One region of the Kitasatospora sp. NPDC048715 genome, then DNA from elsewhere that is predicted to be linked to it. Evidence: riboswitches for the same ligand, from Rfam matches in the RefSeq annotation. Region 1 holds a riboswitch; the other holds the start of a gene.
What was found. A riboswitch is a leader RNA that binds a small molecule or an ion and turns the genes downstream of it on or off. The one in region 1 is predicted to bind S-adenosylmethionine.
Positions count from the first base shown of each region.

Region 2: it holds a riboswitch for S-adenosylmethionine, as region 1 does, so the genes downstream of both, thrC (threonine synthase) here and ACGFSC_RS32215 (IclR family transcriptional regulator) in region 1, are expected to answer to the same signal.

Region 1 is NZ_JBICVH010000019.1:239,138-242,338, forward strand. Features, by position in the region: gene ACGFSC_RS32210 (hypothetical protein) at 155-1,228, shown strand; SAM riboswitch class I at 1,315-1,457, shown strand; gene ACGFSC_RS32215 (IclR family transcriptional regulator) at 1,658-2,371, shown strand; gene ACGFSC_RS32220 (threonine/serine exporter family protein) at 2,414-3,201, opposite strand, start outside.
Region 2 is NZ_JBICVH010000025.1:5,217-8,417, forward strand. Features, by position in the region: gene ACGFSC_RS37365 (trehalose-6-phosphate synthase) at 1-624, opposite strand, end outside; gene ACGFSC_RS37370 (glucosyl-3-phosphoglycerate synthase) at 663-1,700, opposite strand; SAM riboswitch class I at 1,812-1,948, shown strand; gene thrC (threonine synthase) at 1,965-3,201, shown strand, end outside.

The DNA.
Region 1 (3,201 bases):
ATCGACCCGGTGGTGATCCGGCGTTGATCGGCCGTGACCACAATCGACGGTGTGGCGCCCGCAGTCGGCCCGGCCCCGACCGCCGGACCCGCCACGTCCCCGGTCGCCCGGCCGCCGTCCGGCCGACCACCACGGCTCTCGGAGGCGGACCCCCATGAACACCGACCTGCTCCACCGGCTGCTCGACGTCGACCCGGCCGCCGGACCGGTCGACCTGCTCCACCGCGCCCGGGGCGAGCGCCACCTCCCGTACCTGGTGCTCGCCGCGCTCGCCCGGGACGGCGTCCGGATGGGCCGGCACGCCCGCGCCGAGCTGCAGCGCGCCCGCGACCGGGCCGAGTGCTACGCGGGCGTCGCGCGCGACCTCGCCGACGCCACCGGGGTCCGTCCGATCCGCGACCTGCCACTGGCCGGCTACTACCCGCCCGACCTGCCCCGGCCGCTGGCCGAGCTCGGCCTCGTCAGCCCCACCGAGGCCACGCTCTGGCAGGCCGTCAACCGGCTGGTCACCGATCACCCGGTGGAGTCCGTGGAGGTCACCCTGTTCGGCGAGCGGCCCCGGCACACCGCCGTCACCCTGCGCTGGCCGGGCGAGGACCCGCTGCTGGACCCGTGGTACCAGGTACGGGTCGCCACCGCCGCGCTCACCGGCGACCTCGCCACCGTCCCGGTCCGCCCCTACCTGGCCGCCGACGACCACGTGGAATGCCTGATCGCCCTCGCCGAGGAGGGGCTCGGGCGGGCCTTCCTCGCGGGCGACGTGATCGACGTGGCCCAGCTCGCCGGGCAGCCCTTCGACCCCGTCGAGACCGCCGCGGTGGTCGCCGCCTACCGGCTCGCCCCGGAGGCCGCCGCCCTCCTCGACCTCGCCGCCGAACACGTGCCGCTCGGCTCCCTGCGGGACGTGCGCACCGTCCTGGAGACCGAGGTCGCCCCCGAACGGCGCCGCCGCCGCGGCCGCCACCGCCCGCTCCGGCCGCGCCACGGCACCCTGCTGCGCCGCACCGTCATCCGGCACCGGTGGGACGAGGCCCTGCTGCTCCCGGCCGGCGACGCGACCCTGCTGCTCACCCCGGTCGCCGACTACCTGCTCGGCCCCGAGGGCACCCGGCCGACGGCCTCCGAACGCGCCGCCGCCCTCGACGCCCTGAATGCCTGGGACGCCACCGCCCCCGGCGGCCCGGACCGGGCCCCGTGCACCGGCCTGTCGGAGCCGCGCCACCGCTGAGCGGGCCCGCGGGCGGCGGCCGGGGGTGGGGGCCGGAGGTGGGGGGGCTTGCCGAGCGGCCCGGGAAGTCTTGTATCGTTCCTGGCGAATCATCCAGAGGGGTGGAGGGACCGGCCCTACGAAGCCCCGGCAACTCCCCGTTCGACCCGGCGTCCGAAGTACGCGCCGTGCCGTCCGGGGGCAGTGCCAACTCCGGCCTGTCGCCACTGTGGCGCGGGAAAGATGAGGAGACACGGTGCTCTCTGTGCTGTCCTTCGCCCGGGCGCTTCCCGCCCCGGCGCTTTCGCGTACCCGTCTCGTGCCCGGCGCAGGCATTCGGCCGTTTCCCCCGGCCCGTCCTCGCTGACCACACCCCCCGGCTCCCCGCCAGGAGCCGCCGTGAGCAGCGACCGTCCGCTGCTCCGGGCCCCGAGACTGGAGTACCCCCACATGGAGAACACGAGCGGCGTCGGCGTGCTCGACAAGGTCACCTCGATCCTCGGCACCCTGGAGGCCGGCCCCGTCACGCTGGGCGGCCTGGTCGCCGCCACCGGCATGGCGCGGCCCACCGCCCACCGGCTGGCCGTCGCACTCGAACACCACCGCCTGGTCAGCCGGGACACCCAGGGCCGGTTCATGCTCGGCCCGCGGCTCGGCGAGCTCGCGACGGCGGCCGGGGAGGACCGGCTGCTGGCCGCGGCCGGCTCGGTCCTCACCCAGCTGCGCGACATCACCGGCGAGAGCGCCCAGCTCTACCGCCGGCAGGGCGAGGTGCGGATCTGCGTGGCCGCGGCCGAGCGCCTCACCGGCCTGCGCGACACCGTTCCGGTGGGCGTCACCCTCCCCATGAAGGTCGGCGCCGCCGCCCAGATCCTGCTCGCCTGGGAGGAGCCCGAACGGCTCCACCGCGGACTGCAGGGCGCCCGCTTCACCGCCACCGCGCTGAGCGGGGTGCGGCGCCGGGGCTGGGCCCAGTCGGTCGGCGAGCGCGAACTCGGGGTCGCCTCCGTTTCCGCGCCGGTCCGCGGCCAGTCCAACCGGGTGGTCGCCGCCGTCACGGTCTCCGGCCCGATCGAACGCCTCACCCGGCACCCCGGCGCCCACCTCTCCCAGGCCGTCGTCGAGGCCGCCCACCGGCTCACCGAGGCCCTGCGCCACCCCTGAGCGGGGGCTCCGCCCGCGTCGGGGGCCCCGCCTGCCCCGGGCTCAGGCCCGGGGCAGCAGCACGGCGCGGGAGGGACGCGGGATCCGGCTGATCACCGAGCCGATCAGGGTGCCGATCGACACCCCGAAGACCGCCGACACGGCCGTCAGCACCGACTGCGCGCCGTTCCCGACCTCGATCTGCGCGGTGTGCAGCAGGCCGAAGGAGCCCGGTACCACGATCCAGAACGCCGGGAGGTAGAGCACCTGCCAGAGCGGACCGCCCGGCAGCCAGTGCACCAGGGTGGCCGCGGCCGCGGCGGTGACCGCGCCGGCCAGGCCGCCGACCGCCGCGCCGTGCGCCGACCCCACCACCACCTGGACCGTGACGCTGACCGCGATCACCACGACGATCCACGGGACGGCCGAGGGCGGGGTGTTCACGCTGACCACCACGCCCGCCACCGCGAGCGCCAGCCCCAGCGCGATCACCCACCAGCTCGGCCTGGCGACCTGTACGTCGGCCAGCGCGGCGGCCGGCACGCCGGCCGCCGTCGCGGCCGCGGCCACCCCGGCGAGGAACAGCGCCAGCTGCACCGCACCGGACACCAGCCGGGCCGTACCCGCGCTGGACGCACCCGCGGCGATCTCCGACAGCCCGGTGACGAGCAGTCCGCCCGGCAGCAGGATCGCCAGCGTGGCCACGATGGTCCGCAGCGGGCCCTCCAGCAGCCCGGCCCGGGCGAGCGAGAGGACCAGCAGCGCGACCAGGAAACCGGCGGTGACGGGCAGCAGCGGCCGCAGGTACGGCAGCCGCCGGGCGAGCACGGTCAGCCCCACGACGATCAGCG
Region 2 (3,201 bases), on a different contig from region 1:
CCGGGCGACGTCGTCGGGCAGCATCCGGTAGTACTCGGGCGGGGCCCAGGGGGTGTGCGAGAAGTGGCCGATCCGCAGGTCGGGGCGGGCCGCCCGGAGCAGGGCCGGGACCAGGGAGAGGTGGTAGTCCTGGACGAGGACCGCGGCGTTCGGGGCGGCCTCGGCGGCCAGGGCCTCGGCGAAGGCCTCGTTGTACGCCCGGTAGGCGGCCCACTCGGTGCGGAAGCCGGCGTCGAAGGCGGGTGCCGTGGGGGTCGCGTAGAGCAGGTGGTGGACGAACCACAGGGTGGAGTTGGCGACGCCGTTGTAGGCGCGGGCGAAGGTCTGCGGGTCGATGTCCAGCATCCGTACGGCCTGGCCGCCGACCTCGTGGCCGGCCAGGTCGAGGCGGCCCCGCGGCGCCTCGGCGGCGGCTCTGCGGTCGGCGTCGTTGAGGGCGGCGCAGACCCAGACGGCGTTCGGGTCCGCGATGGCGGAGAGGCCGGAGACCAGTCCGCCGCCGCCGCGGCGCAGGGTCAGCGTGCCGTCGTCGGCGGTGCTGAAGGACACCGGTCCCCGGTTGGAGGCAACCAGGACGGGGGCGGTGCCGGTCGCGCTCGAACGGTTGGTCGTGAGATCGCCCATGGTTGGGATGTTGCCGGGGGTTCGGGGCGGCAAACCCCTCAATGACGGGTCGCGTATTCGGGGACGGTGTGCATCGGGGGGCGTTCCAGGGCGGTCACCGGGTGGGTGTGGGCGGTGAAGGCGCGGGTTTCCGGGTCGCGGGTGAACTGGGTGAGCTGGGGGTGGACGAGGTCGGCGGAGGCCTTGAGGCGGTGGGTGCGGTCGAGGCGTTCCAGGGCGGTCCGGTAGATGGTGGCGGCCATCCGGCCGAGGGCCTGGCCGTCCTGGTGGCGGTGGTGCCGGACGCCGACGTCCACCTGGGCCAGGGCGTCCAGGCCGGCCAGTTCCAGGGCGTCGACCAGCAGGCCGAGTTCGACGCCGTAGCCGGTGGGGAAGGGCAGCCGTTCGAGCAGTGAGCGGCGGGCCGCGTACTCGCCGCCGAGGGGCTGGACGAAACCGGCGAGTTCCGGCCAGTGGAGGTTGAGCAGGGGCCGGGCGACGAGTTCGGTGACCCGGCCGCCGCCGGCGGGCAGGACGGCGCCCTCGGATTCCAGCGGGCGGTCGTACATGGCCTTGACCAGCTGGATGGACTCGTCGGTCAGCAGCGGGCCGAGGATGCCGGAGACGAGGGACGGGTCGAATTCGCGCAGGTCGGCGTCGACGAAGCAGACGATGTCGCCGCGGGTGACCAGCAGCGAGCGCCAGAGCACCTCGCCCTTGCCGGGGACGGCGGGCAGCCGGGGCAGGACGGCGTCGCGGTGCTCGACCCGGGCGCCGGCCTCGGCGGCGACGGCGGCGGTGGCGTCGGTGGAGCCCGAGTCGACGACGACGAGTTCGTCGACGAGCGGGAGGCGTTCCATCAGCTCGCGGCGGATGGTGCGGACGATGTCGCCGACGGTGGCCTCCTCGTCCAGGGCGGGGAGGACCACGCTGACGGTGCGGCCGGTGCGTTCCTTGGCGGCGAGGAGGGTGCGGACCGGCCGGTCGGCCGCGCTCCAGGAGCGGCGGCGCAGCCAGGACGCCGCCTGCGGGAGGAGCTCGGGAATCGGTTCGGCGGGCACGGAGGTCTCCTCGGCGGGGTCGGTGGGACGGGTCATCTCGCGTGGCGGACGGACCCGTTCAGGATTGACGCCTTCGGATACAGTCTTCGTACAGCGGTCGGACCTTTGCACGCCGGGGTCGCCGTTGAGCATCACCACAATTTCACAAGCTCATCCAGAGGGACTGAGGGAACGGCCCGTTGACGTCCCGGCAACCTTCCCGCGCGGCTGTCTGTCGACAGGCCCCGGCGGGACAGGTGCCAATTCCGGCCTGTGGCGCGACCGTGCCACGGGGAAGATGAGGAGAGAGGCCTCGCCATCATGGCTATCGACACCGCCGCACCCTCCCCCAGCCTTCGGCCGGGGGGACCCCCGCCCGTCGACCTCGGCCCCGCCGCCGCGCTGTCCTGTCGCGAGTGCGGCACCCGCTTCCCGCTCGGCCCCAGCTTCGCCTGCCTGGAGTGCTTCGGCCCGCTGGAGATCGCCTACGAGTTCGGCAGCGAGGGCGCCGAGGAGCTGCGCAAGCGGATCGAGGCCGGTCCGGCGTCCATCTGGCGGTACGCGCCGCTGCTGCCGGTTCCGGCCGACGTGGCGTCGAAGCCCAATCTGAACCCGGGGTGGACCCCGCTGGTGAAGGCGGACAACCTGGGCCGGGAGCTCGGTTTCACCGCCCAGCTGCACGTCAAGGACGACTCCGGGAACCCGACGCACTCGTTCAAGGACCGGGTGGTCGCCTGCGCGATCGAGGCGGCCCGGGCGTTCGGGTACACCACGCTGTCCTGCTCCTCCACCGGCAACCTGGCCGGCGCGGTGGGGGCGGCGGCGGCCCGGGCCGGGTTCCGGTCCTGCGTGTTCATCCCGCACGACCTGGAGCAGGGCAAGGTCGTCATGGCCGGGGTGTACGGCGGCGAGCTGGTCGGCATCGAGGGCAACTACGACGACGTGAACCGCTTCTGCTCGGAGCTGATCGGCGATTCGGCCGGCGAGGGCTGGGGCTTCGTCAACGTGAACCTGCGGCCGTACTACGGCGAGGGTTCCAAGACGCTGGCGTACGAGATCTGCGAGCAGCTCGGTTGGCGGCTGCCGGAGCAGATCGTGATCCCGATCGCCTCGGGCTCGCAGCTGACGAAGATCGACAAGGGCCTCCAGGAGCTGATCAGGCTCGGCCTGGTCGAGGACCGGCCGTACCGGATCTTCGGTGCCCAGGCCGAGGGCTGCTCGCCGGTGTCGGCCGCGTTCAAGGCCGGCCGGGACGTGATCAAGCCGGTCAAGCCGGACACCATCGCCAAGTCGCTGGCGATCGGCAACCCGGCCGACGGCCCGTACGTGCTGGACATCGCCCGCCGCACCGGTGGCGCGGTGGAGGACGTCACGGACGCCGAGGTCGTGGCGGCGATCCGGCTGCTGGCGCGGACCGAGGGCATCTTCGCCGAGACCGCGGGCGGGGTGACCGTCGGCGTGCTGAAGAAGCTGGTCGAGACCGGGCAGCTGGATCCGGCCAAGGAGACCGTCGCGATCAACACCGGCGACGGCCTGAAGACCCTGGACGCCGTCTCCG